DNA from 4 places in the Mesorhizobium sp. NZP2077 genome. Region 1 is predicted to be linked to each of the others. Evidence: riboswitches for the same ligand, from Rfam matches in the RefSeq annotation. Region 1 holds a riboswitch; each other region holds the start of a gene.
The links. Region 1 has a riboswitch for cobalamin ahead of HGP13_RS01865 (aromatic ring-hydroxylating dioxygenase subunit alpha). Riboswitches for the same ligand answer to the same signal wherever they lie in the genome.
Positions count from the first base shown of each region.

Region 2: another riboswitch for cobalamin. It lies ahead of HGP13_RS18025 (CbtB domain-containing protein); the one in region 1 lies ahead of HGP13_RS01865 (aromatic ring-hydroxylating dioxygenase subunit alpha).
Region 3: another riboswitch for cobalamin. It lies ahead of HGP13_RS17475 (DUF1636 family protein); the one in region 1 lies ahead of HGP13_RS01865 (aromatic ring-hydroxylating dioxygenase subunit alpha).
Region 4: another riboswitch for cobalamin. It lies ahead of bluB (5,6-dimethylbenzimidazole synthase); the one in region 1 lies ahead of HGP13_RS01865 (aromatic ring-hydroxylating dioxygenase subunit alpha).

Region 1 covers NZ_CP051293.1:412,838-416,787, forward strand. Annotated here, with positions in the region: gene HGP13_RS01850 (alpha-glucosidase family protein) at 1-556, shown strand, start outside; gene ugpC (sn-glycerol-3-phosphate ABC transporter ATP-binding protein UgpC) at 588-1,700, shown strand; partial or broken gene HGP13_RS01860 (DUF680 domain-containing protein) at 1,788-2,025, opposite strand; cobalamin riboswitch at 2,124-2,325, shown strand; gene HGP13_RS01865 (aromatic ring-hydroxylating dioxygenase subunit alpha) at 2,533-3,780, shown strand; gene HGP13_RS01870 (hybrid-cluster NAD(P)-dependent oxidoreductase) at 3,801-3,950, shown strand, end outside.
Region 2 covers NZ_CP051293.1:3,624,196-3,628,145, forward strand. Annotated here, with positions in the region: gene HGP13_RS18015 (MFS transporter) at 1-652, shown strand, start outside; gene HGP13_RS18020 (aromatic ring-hydroxylating dioxygenase subunit alpha) at 656-1,846, opposite strand; cobalamin riboswitch at 1,990-2,188, shown strand; gene HGP13_RS18025 (CbtB domain-containing protein) at 2,221-2,400, shown strand; gene HGP13_RS18030 (CbtA family protein) at 2,416-3,219, shown strand; gene cobU (bifunctional adenosylcobinamide kinase/adenosylcobinamide-phosphate guanylyltransferase) at 3,212-3,727, shown strand; gene cobO (cob(I)yrinic acid a,c-diamide adenosyltransferase) at 3,729-3,950, shown strand, end outside.
Region 3 covers NZ_CP051293.1:3,534,395-3,538,344, reverse strand. Annotated here, with positions in the region: gene HGP13_RS17485 (NADH-quinone oxidoreductase subunit A) at 1-38, opposite strand, end outside; gene HGP13_RS17480 (winged helix-turn-helix domain-containing protein) at 372-1,571, shown strand; cobalamin riboswitch at 1,601-1,805, shown strand; gene HGP13_RS17475 (DUF1636 family protein) at 1,844-2,278, shown strand; gene cobW (cobalamin biosynthesis protein CobW) at 2,275-3,312, shown strand; gene cobN (cobaltochelatase subunit CobN) at 3,331-3,950, shown strand, end outside.
Region 4 covers NZ_CP051293.1:5,523,103-5,527,052, forward strand. Annotated here, with positions in the region: gene HGP13_RS27670 (DUF2277 domain-containing protein) at 1-199, opposite strand, end outside; gene HGP13_RS27675 (exodeoxyribonuclease VII small subunit) at 311-562, opposite strand; gene HGP13_RS27680 (histone deacetylase family protein) at 566-1,492, opposite strand; cobalamin riboswitch at 1,614-1,794, shown strand; partial or broken gene bluB (5,6-dimethylbenzimidazole synthase) at 1,887-2,471, shown strand; gene HGP13_RS27690 (hypothetical protein) at 2,588-3,571, opposite strand; gene HGP13_RS27695 (TetR/AcrR family transcriptional regulator) at 3,674-3,950, opposite strand, start outside.

The DNA.
Region 1 (3,950 bases):
GGCATTGCTTATGTCGCTGCGCGGCTCTGTCTGCCTCTACCAGGGCGAAGAGCTCGGGCTCGGCGAAGCTGAATTACGCTTCGAGGATTTGCAGGATCCGTATGGCATCCGTTTCTGGCCGGAATTCAAGGGCCGCGATGGCTGCCGCACGCCCATGGTGTGGGATGGTAGCGCCAAGAATGGCGGCTTCTCCCAGGCAAAGCCCTGGTTGCCGGTGCCGGCCAAGCATCTGGCGCAAGCGGTCAATGTCCAGCAAGGCGACCAGGCTTCGCTGCTCGAGCACTATCGGCGCTTCCTCACCTTCCGCCGCGCCCATCCGGCACTGGCCAAGGGCGACATCACCTTCATCGAAAGCGAGGGCGACACCGTCGCCTTCACGCGCCGGGCGGGCAATGAGCAGATCGTCTGTGTCTTCAACCTCGGCGCCAAGCCGGCCACGGTTGACCTTGGCAGCCGACCCCTGCAACCTTTGCCGGGACACGGGTTTTCCGGGCAGACGAGCCCCGGTTCGATCGAGCTTGGCGGCTACGGCGCCTGGTTCGGACGTATCGACTGAAATCTTTGAGGAAATCACTGGGAGGAAACCAATGGCCGATGTCAATCTGAGACAAGTGAAGAAGTCCTACGGCAATCTCAACATTCTCCATGGCATCGACCTCGATATCAAATCGGGCGAGTTCATCGTCTTCGTCGGTCCGTCGGGCTGCGGCAAGTCGACCTTGCTGCGCTCCATCGCCGGGCTCGAGGAAATCACGTCGGGCGAGTTGAAGATCGACGGCGAAGTGGTCAATGACGTGCCGCCGTCCAAGCGGGGCATCGCCATGGTGTTCCAGTCCTACGCGCTCTATCCGCACATGACCGTCTACGACAACATGGCGTTCTCGATGAAGATCGGCAAGGAGAACAAGGCCGAGATCGACCGGCGCGTGCGCCAGGCGGCGGAGATCCTGCAGCTGACCAAATATCTCGACCGGCTGCCCAAGGCGATGTCGGGCGGGCAGCGCCAGCGCGTCGCCATCGGCCGCGCCATCGTGCGCAATCCGAAAGTGTTCCTGTTCGACGAGCCACTGTCTAACCTTGATGCCGCGCTGCGCGTCGCCACGCGTATCGAGATCGCCAAGCTCAAGGAATCGATGCCCAACACGACCATGATCTACGTCACCCACGACCAGGTCGAGGCGATGACGCTGGCCGACCGCATCGTGGTGTTGAAGGACGGCCATATCGAGCAAGTCGGTACGCCGATGGATCTCTACAAGAAGCCGGGCAATCTGTTCGTCGCCCAATTCATCGGCTCACCGGCCATGAACATCCTGCCGGCGACCATCGACAAATCAGGCAACCCGACCGTCGTCAGCCATGTCGGGGGGCGCAAGGCTACGGTGCCGATTACGACACCTGCCTCGGCGAAGGGGGCGGCGGTAAGCTTCGGCGTGCGACCGGAGGATCTAATCATCGCCACAGGCGCGGATTATCTGTTCGAGGGAACAGTCGATTATGTCGAGCAGCTCGGCGAGGTTCAGCTGGTCTATGTCGACATCGGCCGCGCCGACCTGCCGCTGGTGACGAAGCTGCCGGGCAATGTCGAGGTCAAGCGCGGCTCGACGCTGCGGCTGAGCGCCAATGCCGAGGACCTGCATATCTTCGATGCGGACGGACATTCCTTCGCGCTTCAAAAGCCGGAAGCAAAAGCAGCCTGAGGCCGCCGGTCCTGCTGGCTGAAGGCGACACAAAAAAGCGGCGGGCCGGGCCCGCCGCTCTCTTTTTCGGAACATCAGCTTCGGCTGTTAACGGCCGAAGAGGTTCCGGCCGCTGCCCTGAGGGGCGGACTTCTGCACGTCGCCCGACGAATTGAGCAGCTTGTAGACCGGCGAGCCGCTTTCACGGATCGAAGCCGTGCCGCGAATTGCCAACCGGAGTCGCGGTAGGCTGGTTGGCGCCATTGACGCCATAGTTGTCGCCGCCTGCGAAGGCTCTACGTTCCGGATCGATTTTGATCGCCGGTACAGCCGTCACCGAAACGATTCTCGTGACCGTTGACCTTGATCCGAGCGTTGCGCATGCGTGTCGCGCCACATGGATGCGATGTCGCTTTCATGCCGATGTCGCAAGCGCTGTCGTGATTAGATGATGTCATCTCAGGTGCCGCTTCGTGACGATGGAGCGGAGAATTGGGAAGCCGGTCAGAATCCGGCGCTGCCCCCGCAACGGTGGTGGAGTTCAAGTCGCAACGGGAGACCACTGGGCGAAAGCCTGGGAAGGTGTCGCGATCGTCCGCAAGGACACTCCAGAGCCCGGAAACCAGCCCGAGATTTCTAGACTCGACTGATCGCGGTGGGCGGTCAAGAGGCGGATCGCGCATGCCGGCTTTCGCCGGCCTGCGTACGGTCCTTCCTCAATCACCACCATAATCAGTCATTGGAGCGACGTGCGTCCACTTGGACGCACAAGTGCGCTCCAAGGCTTTGAATTTGCGCATCGTGCTTTCCGAGATCGATTTCGGGCCGATGCGGCGAACGAAGAGGACAGGACATGGATACGCGCGACGACATGCTGAAGCTCTTGAACAGCCGCAGGGACGGATTCTCGCTCGAGCAGCCGTTCTACACGGATCCCGATTTCTTCAAACTGGACATGGAGCTGATCTGGTATCGCGACTGGCTGTTCATCGGCCATGATTGCGAACTGCCCAAGCCCGGCAGCTTCATCACCGTACAGATCGGCGATTATCCGGTCGTGCTGGTGCGCGATCAGCAGGGCAAGATCAACGCCTTCCACAATTCCTGCCGCCATCGCGGCAGCCGCGTCTGCAACACCGACAAGGGCATGGCCGCCAAGCTGGTCTGTCCTTACCACCAGTGGACCTATGAGCTGGACGGACGCCTGCTGTTTGCCCGCCAGATGGCCGACGGTTTCGACAAGAGCCAGTTCGGCCTGAAGCCGGTCGCCTGCGAAAGCGTGGCCGGCTACATCTTCATATGCCTGGCCAAGGAGCCCGCCGACTTCGCACCGATGCGGGCGATGATCGAGCCCTACCTCAAGCCGCACCGGCTCAGCGAAGCAAAGATCGCCTTCGAGAGCACGATCGTCGAGAAAGGCAACTGGAAGCTCGTCTGGGAAAACAACCGCGAGTGCTACCATTGCGCCGGCAATCACCCGGAGTTGTGCAAGACCTTCCCGGAAGCCCCGACGGTGACCGGCGTGCAAGGCGCCGACAGCGATCCGGAGATGCTGGCGCACTGGGCGAAGTGCGAGGCGGCCGGCCTGCCGAGCAAGTTCCGCATCGACCCGGCCGGACAATACCGCGCCACCCGCGCGCCGCTGCTGCGCGAGGCGGTCAGCTACACAATGACCGGCAAGCGGGCGGTGAAGAAGAACCTGTCCGACACAGTCTCGGCCGACCGCATCGGCACCTTGATGCACTATCACTACCCGACGACTTGGAACCATATCCTGATCGACCATGCCGTCACCTTCCGCGTGCTGCCGATCAGTGCGACCGAAACCGCGGTGACGACCAAATGGCTGGTCCACAAGGATGCGGTCGATGGCGTCGATTACGATCTTGCCGAACTCACCCATGTCTGGACCGAGACCAACGACCAGGATCGCCGCATCGTCGAGGAAAACGCCTTCGGCATCCTGTCGCCGGCCTATGAACCAGGCCCCTATTCGGAGCTGCATGAGGGTGGCGTGATCCAGTTCGTCGACTGGTACGCCCGCTTCATCGGTCCGCGCCTCGCCGACGATGGCAAGCCGGCGCTGCGCAGTGTCGCCTGAGAGGTTGAGGGATGAACGCGATGACTGATCTTGGCCTCTATCGCCATCTCGACCAGATGGCGCCCTGGAACGACAGGCTGCAGGTACTGGAAGTGATCGGCGTCAGCGACGAGGCGCCTTACGTCAAGACCTTCACCTTCCGCTCCGACAACCAGACCTGGTTCCGCTAC
Region 2 (3,950 bases), 3.2 Mb from region 1:
GCTGGCGCTGTTCTGGACCTATCGGCTGGGCGACAACCAGTCGATCCGGCCGGGCAAGACCCGGCCGGCCAATCCGCTCGCCAATATCGGCCGCTTCGTCGCCCAGCCCAGATTGAGGCTCGCCTGGCTGATCGCCTTTGGCCGGTCCTGCTTCTGGTCGACGTTCTTCGTCTATGGACCGCTGTTCATGGTCATCACCGGCGAGGGGAAGCTGGCCGGCGGCCTGCTGGTCTCGGCCGGCAATGCGCTGCTGTTCATGGCGATCTTCTGGGGCAAGGCCGGAAAGCGCTTTGGCGGCCGCAAGACCATGACCTTTGCCTATTTCGCCATGTCGGCGATGCTGCTGGCGGCGGGCACGGTGGGAGCGACAGCGCCGTTGCTGACCGGCGCCTTTCTGCTCGGTGGCGCGTTCTTCACCATTGCGCTCGACGCGCTGGGCTCGACCGCCTTCATGCGCTCGGTGCGCTCCTATGAGCGGGCGCAGATGGCGGCGGTCTACCGCACCTATCTCGATTTTTCCGAGCTGACGCCGCCGCTGGTTTATTCCGTAGTGCTGATCTTTTTCGGACTGGGCTCGGTGTTCATCACGCTCAGCCTGCTGGCGGCGGTTTGCGGCTTCGTGACGTGGCGTTACCTGCCGAAGTCTCTCTGACGATCAGGGCATTGACCAAAGCGCCGCGTGGCGCTCGCGCACCCAATTGTGGAAGCGGTGCAGGTCATATTCCTCGGGCATCAGCACGCCAGATTGGTGGCGCATCGAGCGCAGGCCCCTCTGGTTGACCTCGCAGATCGCCGCATCCTCTTCCAGCACCTGTGTGCCGAAGGCGACGATGTTGTCGATGTCTGTCGCGGCCAGCGCCTCGGGCGCGAACAGCCATTCGGCGACAAGCTCCGTCTGCTCGGGGCCGAGCGGCAACAGGCGCACGGTCCTGACATAATCGACATGACCGACGATGAACATCGAGGGCAGGCTGGTGGCATAGGTCTGGCCGGCGGCGCGTTCGGCTGGCGTCAACCCCGAGAAGACCGGCCCGTGCGTCCGGCCATCGCGCGACCAGGTTTCGGCGCCGGCGCGCAGGCCACCGGAAAACTCCGGCGCGTCATTGTCGGCATGGCGCGTCCATTCGGGATCGTCATGCCGGCTCATCAGGCCGCGGCCATAGATCGGCACCAGCCGCGACAGGTCCTTGTGGACGCCCGGGCAGTGCAGGCACTCGTTGAAGTTTTCCCAAAAAATCTTCCAGTTGCAGTTCATCACCTTGCGCAGCACATGGCCTGAGACCAGCGTTTCCAGCGGCCAGTTGCCGAGATTGCCGGAGGCGGGATCGAAGGATGCCTGCGCCGAGCCGCCCGCGTTCTCCAGTAACGCGTCCTCGTGCAGATTGATGAACACGAAGCCGCGCCACACCGACAGCGCGACGCGATAAAGCGGGTGGTCGGCCTTGTCGAAGCCGTCCGGCAGCGATTTCGACGGCACGCGCACGAGGTCACCGCGCAGCGAATAGGACCAGGCATGGTAGGGGCATGTGATCAGCCGCGCCTTCAGCCGGCCCTCGCTCTCCTGGCACAGCTGCGAGCCGCGATGGCGGCAGGTGTTGTGGAAGGCGCGCAGCTCGCCGGTGTCGTCGCGCAGCACGATGATATCCTGCGTGCCGATGCGGAATCGGCGGAAGGCCAGCGGCTGGGCCAGATCGGTCTCGCGGCAGACAAGCAGCCAGTTTTTGTACCAGATGGCATCAAGGTCACGCTGATAGGCCGCCGCATCCCAATAGGCCGATGAGGGCAGCGTGGGTTCGGCCTGGGTCAGGCCGTTATAGGGATCGCGCTCGCTCGCAATGGGCTGCATGGCTGGCTTCCTGTGAGGACGCCAGCCGACACCCGGCCGGTGCAATTGTCAATTGTCGTGCCCAGGACCACCTGACTTGTCGGCATGGCGCAATCGCGCTGATTGCCGGCGGAATTTGGTTTGCCGCGTGTCGTGATTTTCCCTATAGTCACATGGTCGTCGGTTCCGTTTTGGAGCCAAGAGGGAATGCGGTGCGGGCTCGTTTGTTGCCCAATGCCGTGGCTGCCCCCGCAACTGTGTGCGGTAGTCCTCTCCATATGCCACTGAAGATTCGTCTTCGGGAAGGTGGAGAAGGGCGCTGATCCGCGAGCCAGGAGACCTGCCGACGACGGCAAAACTGACAGGCCCTCGGGTGGAGGGTGAAAGGACAAGATATGACTACCGCTTCCGTCTCCCTCGGTGCCTCCGTCTCCTCGCAGTCGCGCTTCATGCAGCTCGCTCTTGCTGCGTTTCTCGGCATTTTCGTGATGGGCTTTGTCGGCTTCTCGCATATCGATGCGATCCACAATGCGGCTCACGACTATCGCCATTCGATGGCGTTCCCCTGCCACTGACGAGGATCTAACATCATGAACCTGTTTCGCAACGTCGTGTTCATCGCGGCGATCGCAGGGCTCGTGGCTGGCGTCGTCCTCGCCTGCATGCAGGCCTATGCCACCGTGCCGCTGATCCTGAAGGCGGAAGTCTACGAACAGGCCGGCGGTGGCCACAAGCACGACCATGCCGCGGCACCGGCCGCAACGGATACCACTGCCATGAGCACGGCCGCCCCGGCGGGGAATGCCATGAGCACTGCGGCGCCGGCCCTGGCCGAAGCGACTGCTCCGGCGGAAGACGAGGGTTGGACGCCGGCGGACGGTTTCGAGCGTTTCGCCTTCAGCGTGCTTGCCAATATCGTCACCGGCATCGGCTTTGCGCTGATCCTGGTCGCTGTTTCGGAATTCGCTGGTGGCATCGGCACCTGGCGCCAGGGCGTGTTCTGGGGCCTGGCCGGCTTTGCCGTGTTCACGCTGGCGCCTGGTCTCGGTCTGCCGCCGGAACTGCCGGCCATGCCTGCGGCCGATCTGACGCAGCGCCAGATCTGGTGGTGGGCAACGGTGGCGGCGACCGCAGCCGGGCTCGGCCTGATCGCGTTCCGCAAGTCGCTGCCGCTGGCGATCCTGGCCGTGGCCTTGATCGTCGCGCCGCATATTGTCGGCGCGCCGCAGCCCGGCAGTTACGAGACAGCAATTCCCGAAGGTCTGCATCACCAGTTCGTGGTGGCGGTGACGGTGACCAATCTGGTGTTCTGGCTGGTGCTTGGCGCCGTCGTCGGCGTGGTGCGCGGACGCTTCACCGGCACCGCGACCAGCCTGCGCGACAGCTTTGCCTGATCGCGGCAAGCTGACCTTCATCATCGGCGGTGCGCGCTCCGGAAAGAGCGGGCACGCCGAAACCCTGGCGACGGAGTTGCCGTCACCATGGATTTATATTGCCACCGCGCAAGCCTATGACGACGAGATGCGCGAGCGCATCGCGCTGCACCGCTCGCGGCGCGGCGAGGGCTGGACGACCATCGACGCGCCGCTCGACCTTGCCGGCGCGATTGAGGCCCTGCCAGACAACCAGCCGGTGCTGGTCGACTGCCTGACGCTGTGGCTGACCAATCACATGCTGGCCGATCACGAACTTGAGCTGGAATGCCGGCGGTTGGCGGATGTGCTGTCGTGGCCGCGCGGGCCTTGGTTCGTGGTTTCAAACGAAGTCGGGCAAGGTATCGTGCCGGACAATGCCCTGGCGCGCCGTTTTCGCGATGACGCCGGGCGTCTCAACCAGCAAGTCGCGGCGATCGCCGATACGGTGCTGCTGATGGTGGCGGGGCTGCCGCTCAAGGTGAAATGAGATGACCGACATCGACAATAAGGACGAAGAGCGCCATCGCGCCAAGATGGCCAAGCGCAAGGCGGTGCAGGACGCCGAGGTGGCGAGCAAGACGGTCGAGAAGGGTCTGCTCATCGTCAACACCGGCCCGGGCAAGGGCAAGACGACGGCCGCCTTCGGCCTGGCGCTGCGGATGCTCGGCTATGGCAAGCGCGTCGGTGTCGTCCAGTTCATCAAGGGCAAA
Region 3 (3,950 bases), 3.1 Mb from region 1:
AGGACGATGGGCAGGTACGAACTGAGGAGTGCGTTCATGCTCGGCTTTCCGTTGGAGCCAATCCACTTTGATTACAGCACCGGACCTTAATGCGGAAGCGTGACAGTTTAACCGCTGAACCGTTTTAAGGAGCCTATGCTGCAACGCGGCGAGGGTTAGCGCAGCACTTCCAGCGAAGCAAGTCAAACCTTGTTCAAAACACCGGCCTGGACGGCATGTCGCGCTAAACTGGTCCGATCAGCTCCTGTTTGATTTCCTTCATTTTGTACTCCACTTTTGTCTCCTGACAGGGTTACCGCCAAAACCCTGCTAGCATGGGCTGGAATCACCCGTCTGTATGACGGCAAACGAGCCATAAGAGTCGCATCCGAATGAAGGAAAAGATCTCGCTTGCCATGGCCCGGCGCATCGCGCTCGCCGCTCAGGGATTTCTCGCTCCCCGCCCAAATGGTACGCCCGATCGCCGCCACTTCGCCCGTGTCCTCTCCCGCACCGGCCTGCTGCAGATCGATTCCGTCAGCGCGGTGGTGCGCGCGCATTATATGCCGCTCTATTCGCGCCTCGGCCCCTACCCTCTCGCCCTGCTCGACAATGCCGCCGTGACACGCAAGCGCACGGTGTTCGAATACTGGGCGCACGAGGCCTCCTTCCTGCCGGTCGAGACCTACCCGCTGATGCGCTGGCGCATGCAGCGCGCCGAGCAAGGCGACGAGATGTATCTGGGGCTGGCCAAATGGGGCCGCGAGCACGCCGCCTATATAGAAGAGATCTACCGCGAGGTCGTCGCGCGCGGCCCGATCGCTGCTTCGGCGCTCGAGGGCCAGAAGGGTTCGGGTGGTTGGTGGGGCTGGAGCCATGCCAAGCACGCCTTCGAATGGCTGTTCTGGGCCGGGCGCATCACCACGGCGCACCGCCGCGGCTTCGAGCGCTTCTACGACCTGCCGGAGCGCGTGCTGCCGCAAGCGATCCTCGACCTGCCGGTACCGGCCCCCGAGGACGCGCATCGCGAATTGCTGCGCATTTCGGCCCGCGCCCACGGCGTCGCGACATCAGGCGATTTGCGCGACTATTTCCGCCTGTCGCCGGCCGACATGAAGGGCCGGCTGGAGGAACTGGTCGAGACCGGCGAACTGGTGCCGGTGCGCGTCGAAGGCTGGGACAAGCCGGCTTACCTTCACAGGGACGCCCGTTTGCCCCGAAAAATCGAGGCCCGCGCCTTGCTGGCGCCGTTCGATCCGGTCGTCTTCGAACGATCGCGCTCGGAGCGGCTGTTCGATTTCCACTACCGCATCGAGATCTACACACCGGCCGAAAAGCGGCAATACGGCTATTACGTCCTGCCCTTCCTGCTCGGCGACAGGATCGTCGCACGCGTCGACCTCAAGGCCGACCGCCCGGCGAGCGTCCTGCGCGTGCACGCGGCCTACCCCGAGCCCGGCGCGCCGCCTGAAACCGCGGCGCAACTCTTCGAGGAATTGAAGCAGATGCAGGGCTGGCTCGGCCTTGAACGGATGGAAGTGACCCCCGCCGGCGATCTGGGCCCGGCGCTGGCCGACATGGCGGTGTCGTAGCCGCGCGTTGACACCGCCGCCTGCAAAAGCCTAAATCCGCTCCAGACGGTCCCTTGCCCGCAACGGCAAGGGCTAAGAGGGAATGCGGTGCGGGACAAAACCCCAAATCCGCGGCTGTCCCCGCAACTGTAAGCGAAGAGCCAAGGCCGAAAGCCACTGGGAGGTTCCCGGGAAGGCGGCACCCAAGGCGATGACTCGCGAGCCAGGAGACCTGCCGTCTGCGACAAGATAATCCGATCGCCCGGCGGGTTTCCGGGCAAGGAGCCCGGTTTTTGGACCACTACAGCAGTTTTTCGGCTGGCACAGCGGATATTCCGTCCGCCGATGGCGATGCTTTGGCCGGCGTCACCGTCATTGTCTGCGCCTCCTGCCGCGATGAAACCGGCTCGGATGCCCATCCGCGTGCCGGCGAACTTTTGGCCGAAGATACGCGCCAAGCCGCAGCGGCCGACACGATCCGCGTTCGCACGGTCGAATGCCTCGGCAATTGCAAGCGCCGTCTCAGTGCGGCCATCCTGCGCGATGGCTGCTGGAGCTATGTGTTTGGCGACCTGACCCTGACCAGTGGCGCCGACCTCGTCACTGGCGCAAAGCTCTTCGCCACTTCGACGGACGGCCTCATCCCATGGCGCGGCCGGCCTGATTCCCTCAAGCGCGGCCTCGTGGCGCGTATTCCACCTCTCGACATGCTGAAGGACCAACCATGAGCGCTTCCGTCTCCCGTGTACCCTGCACCGTCGTCACCGGCTTTCTCGGCGCCGGCAAGACGACGCTGGTTCGCCACCTCCTGGAAAACGCCGGCGGCAAGCGCATTGCCATTATCGTCAACGAGTTCGGCGACATCGGCATCGACGGGGAGATTTTGAAAGGCTGCGGCATCGACACCTGCCCCGAGGAAAACATCGTCGAACTGGCCAATGGCTGCATCTGCTGTACCGTCGCCGACGATTTCGTGCCGGCGCTCGACAAGATCCTGTCGCTGACGCCGAAGGTCGACCATATCCTGATCGAAACCTCGGGCCTGGCCCTGCCCAAGCCGCTGGTCCAGGCTTTTCAGTGGCCGACGGTGAAGAGCCGCGTGACCGTCGACGGCGTGATCGCCGTGGTCGACGGCCCGGCGCTGGCCGAAGGCCGCGTCGCCAACGACATCGACGCCTTGCAGGCGCAGAGGACTGCCGACGACTCACTCGACCATGACGACCCGGTCGAGGAGGTGTTCGAGGACCAGATCGCCTGTGCCGACCTGATCATCCTGTCGAAGAGCGACCTGATGGATGCCGCCGGTTCGGCCCGCGCCAACGCCATCATCAATGAACATTCCGCCCGCGCGGTAAAAATCGTGCCGACGTCGCATGGCAAGGTCGATTCCTCGGTGCTGCTCGGCCTCGGGCTCGCCGTCGAGGACGATATCGAAAACCGCAAGTCCCATCATGACGGCGCCTTCGACCACGAGCATGACGACTTCGACACCTTCATCGTCGACATTGCCTCGGTCGCCAATCCCGACGAGCTGGCAAAGCGTGTCGCCACCGCCGCCGAACAGGAAAACGTGCTGCGCGTGAAAGGCTTCGTCGAGGTCGGCGGCAAGCCGATGCGGCTTTTGCTGCAGGCCGTCGGCCCGCGCGTCAATCATTACTACGACCGCGCCTGGACGGCTGAGGACGACCGCCGCTCACGCCTCGTCGTCATCGGCCTCAAGGGGCTGAACCGCCCGGCAATCGAGCGTATACTCGCCGGCTGATTTCAGACACGGGCCGCGATGCACATCCTAACCACGACCTCCGCCTCGCTCGACGATCTCGCCGAGCCGGTCGATCTGCGGCAGACGCCGGCGGATATCGTGGCCCTGTCCTTCACCGACAGCGACCTCGCCGGCCTTGCAGCCGCGTGGAAGGCGGATGCCGGCCGCCTGCCCTCGATGCGGCTGGCGGCGCTACGCGACCTGCGCCACCCCATGTCCGTCGACCTTTGGGTCGACAGCGTCGCCCGCCACGCCAAAATCATCCTGGTGCGCATCCTCGGCGGCTACGACTGGTGGCGCTACGGCTGCGACCAGCTTGCCGCGACGGCCCGCGAACGCGGCATCAAACTGGCGCTGCTTCCGGGTGAAAGCCACGACGAGGATCTGCGCTTGATCGAAGCCTCGACACTGCCGCGTGAGGAATTGGATAGCCTGCTCGGCTATTTCCGTGAGGGCGGCCCGGCCAATATGAGCGCGCTGGTGCGCAGGCTGGGAAGGTTGGCGGGGGCGGAGGCAGCTGTCACCGAGCCGGTCAGCGTGCCGAAAGCGGGCTACTACGAGCCGAACCGCGGCGGCGTCCACCTCCCCCTAGTGGGGAGGGCCCGGCCGCAGGCCGGGGGTGGGGTCCTCTCCGAAAC
Region 4 (3,950 bases), 2.2 Mb from region 1:
GATGGGTTTCGAGCGAATCGAGCAGCTCACGCGCCGATGCCGCGATGGCTTCGACCGCGTGGTCGAACGCGTGCTGGTTCTGCTTCGACGGCCGCGTCGTTCCGCTCAGCTTGCGGACGAACTGGAGTGCGGCGTCGCGGACTTCGTCATTGGTTGCCGGCGGATCAAAATTGAACAGGGTCTTGATGTTTCTGCACATCGCTTCCGTATCTCCTCTTGTCCTGGAGCCGTTTCAATCGGGCGAGCTTAACCCTCAACCATGATCGTGTCCAAAAACCGGTAAGGCAAGACCGTCATTCGCGACCGTGACTCAGTCAGCGTCGAGCGGCTCGGTTCCGACCGGCTTGCCGTCGCGCGACAGCCTGATCTTCTCGACCTTGTCCTCGGCGGCCTTCAGCAGCCGGTCGCAATGCGCCTTCAGCGCCTCGCCGCGCTCATAGATCTTGATCGACTGGTCGAGCGCCACGTCGCCACGCTCCAGATCATCGACGATCTTCTCCAGCGCGTCGAGTGCCTGCTCGAAGCTCATCGCCTTGACGTCTTCGTTGGTCTCAGCAGCCATCGTTTATCCTTTCATCAGTCGGCCGACATGGGCGGCGACCGAAAATGCCAGTCCCTGCAGATCGTAGCCGCCCTCGAGCAGGCTGACGAGCCTGTTGCCGCTGTGGCGGGCCGCACGCTGCATCAGCTGGCCCGTCGCCCAGTCGAAATCGTCTTCGGTCAGGTTGATTTCGGCCAGCGGGTCGCGGTGATGCGCGTCGAAGCCGGCCGAAATGATAATCAGATCGGGCGCGAAATTGTCGAGCGCCGGCAGCACGCGCGACAGGAAGGCATCACGAAACACATCGCTGCCGGTCTGCGGCGCTAAGGGCGCGTTGACGATGTTGCCGGCGCCAGTCTCGCTCTTCGCGCCGGTGCCGGGATAGAGCGGCATCTGGTGCGTCGAACAATAGAGCACCGACGGATCGTCCCAGAAAATATCCTGCGTGCCGTTGCCATGGTGCACGTCCCAATCGACAACCGCGACGCGCTCGACGCCATGCTTCTTCTGCGCATAGCGCGCCGCAATCGCCGCCGTGTTGAAGAAGCAGAAGCCCATCGCCGTCGTTTTTTCGGCATGGTGTCCAGGCGGCCGCGCGGCAACGAAGACATTGTCGGCACGGCCTGAAAAAACATCATCGACGGCGGCGTTGGCGGCACCGATCGCGGTGATCACCGCTTGCCAGCTCTTCGGGCTGGCGGTGGTGTCGGCATCGACGCGGGCAAGGCCCTCTTCGGGAATGGCAGCGCGGATGCGGGCGACGAAATCGGCGGGATGGGCGTAGAGGATCGTGGCCTCGTCGCCCTCCGGCGCCTTGACGCGGTCAAGCGCGGCGAAGGCCTCGTCGTCGAGCACGCGCTCAATGGCGCGCAAGCGGTCCGGCCGCTCGGGGTGACCGGGCGGTGTGATGTGCTCAAGAAAGATCGGGTGGGTGTAAAGACGGGTTGTCATGCTCCCTATCTAGTGCCCCGGCGCCACGATGGCCATGCGTTGCCGCTTGATGGCTGGGGAAAATCATGCCTGCGTCCATTGGCGTCGCTGCGGGGATTGGCGCTGCCGGCGCTTCGGCGTAAGGTCGCGGCCACTGCCTGGTGCCCGCCGCAAGCGGGAGAATCGGGAACACGGTTGAACTCCGTGGCGTGCCCAACGCTGTGAGGGGGACCGCGCCGGTAAATGCCACTGTCGATGACGGGAAGGCACCGGACGCGGGTTGATCCCAAGCCAGAAGACCGGCCTGGCAGGCATCGTCATCCGCATGGTCAGGCGGCGGACATGGACTGCAATCGCAAGGGGACAAGCGATGCCGGATTCTATGACCGCTCCTGTGGGCGACGGATTTGACCAGATGGCGCGCGACGCGGTCTACCGCGCCATGTTCACGCGGCGCGATGTCCGCAGCCATTTCCTCCCCACCGCACTCGATGATGAGGTGCTGGCGCGGCTGCTGCTTGCCGCCCATCACGCGCCGTCTGTCGGTTTCATGCAGCCGTGGAATTTCATTGTCATCCGCGATGCCGCGCGACGGGCGGAGGTGCGCGACCTGTTCCTGGCCGCGCGAGAACAGGAACTGCCTGAAATCGAAGAAGACAAACAGGCGCTCTACCGCAAGCTCAAGCTCGAAGGCATCTGCGAAAGCGCGCTCAACATCTGCATCACCTGCGACCGCCGGCGCTCGCAGGGTTCGCCGCTGGGACGCTGGCACAATCCGGAGATGGATCTCTACAGCACGGTCTGCGCGGTGCAGAATTTCTGGCTGGCCGCGCGTGCCGAAGGCGTCGGTGTCGGCTGGGTCAGCATCATCGAGCCGCAAGCGCTGAAAGGCCTGCTGTCGATTCCCGAGCACGTGACGCCGATCGCCTATCTCTGCGTCGGCCATGTTTCCGAGTTCGCACCGAAACCGGACCTCGAAACGCATGGCTGGGGCCGACGCCTGCCGCTGCCCGAACTGATCATGAGCGAGACGTTTTGCGGGCAAGGCGAGGCGCAGCTCAAGTCAGCCGTGGCGGACCTCAACATCGCTGCCATTGCGCCGGCGCAGCCCGCCGATCAGCGCGTCGCGCCAGCCGGACCCCAGCGCGAGCCGCCGAACGAGGCCAGCGCCTTGTCCTTCAACTCCCTGAACTTCGACGACGCCTCGGCCAATCGGGCGTCCCAGGCCGGATCGGGCACCTGGCCGGCGATGGTCTTGAAATAGACCTGCATCAGGCAAGCGATGGCGAAGGGTTCGATGAAGGCCGCCTTGAAGGCCCAGGCGAAGACGATGGCGAGCACGAAGGCCCAGCCAGCCAGCTGCCCGGGCATCATGAACAAAATGGCGGCGGCAGGGGCCAGCATCAGCAGGAAGATGACGAAAGAGACGCCCCACATGATGACTGCCAGCCAGACGGCGTTCTTGACCATGATCTTGCCGTTCTGGGCGTAGAGCACAACGGCTTGCCGCGCCGTCTCGAAGGGCGAGGACGAATTGATGCGGATGTTGTAGCCGAGAATGATCTCGTCGACATAGGTCAGCGACAGGCGGATCACCGTGTTGAGGAACGAGACCAGACCACTCAGGCCCGGGATCGGCAGGAAGGCGGCGATGCCGCCGAGCAGGCCGGTGATGGCACGGATGGCGCCCTTGACCAGCTGGTCGACGACAAAAAGGATGTTGGCCTCGGCAAAACGCTCGGTGACGACCTGCTTTGCATAGGCGATCTGGTTCTGGCCATCAGGAACATCCCGGCCATCGATCAGATGGACCATGACGGCGATATGGCCGGCCTTGACAACGTAGAGGATGTATTCGCGGATCCAGTAGACGGCGATCGAAACGATGCCGAAACCGACCACGCCACCCCACAGGGCAAAAGACATAGGCCCGTCGGGATCGGTGGAGATATGGCCGACGCCATAGCCGACGGAGGCGCCGGTGCCGGTTGCCACGATGTAGGCCAGCGTGATGCCGAAATAGATGATCATGCGAAAGACAATGAAAGGCCAGGTCCTGATCATGATGGACACCGACCGGCCGATCTCGAAATCCCACATGGCCCGAATCTCCCCTCAGAGATGGCTGCGGAGGATGCGCTCACCCCAAAGATTGTCAATCGGGGGTGGCCAGCGAGGCGCCGAACGGGGATTTTAGTTCTGTTATGAACCTGGTTTCCTGAGCAGCCCCTCCAGCAATTGCTTGAACGCCGCCACCACCTTCTTCGACGTCGCTTCGGGGTCGTTCGAATTGGCGATCCGCTGCGCCGCCTGGCTGCTGGCGCCATTGATCAACCGTGCGGCAGTCTCGGGGTCGACGCTGGGGACGACCACCCCTTCCTCTTGCAGCGCGATCAGATGATCGGTCATTGAACCGACGCAGGCATTGGCATTCGACCATTGTGCCGGATCTCCAAGAACGGCCGGACCGTCGCGGAAC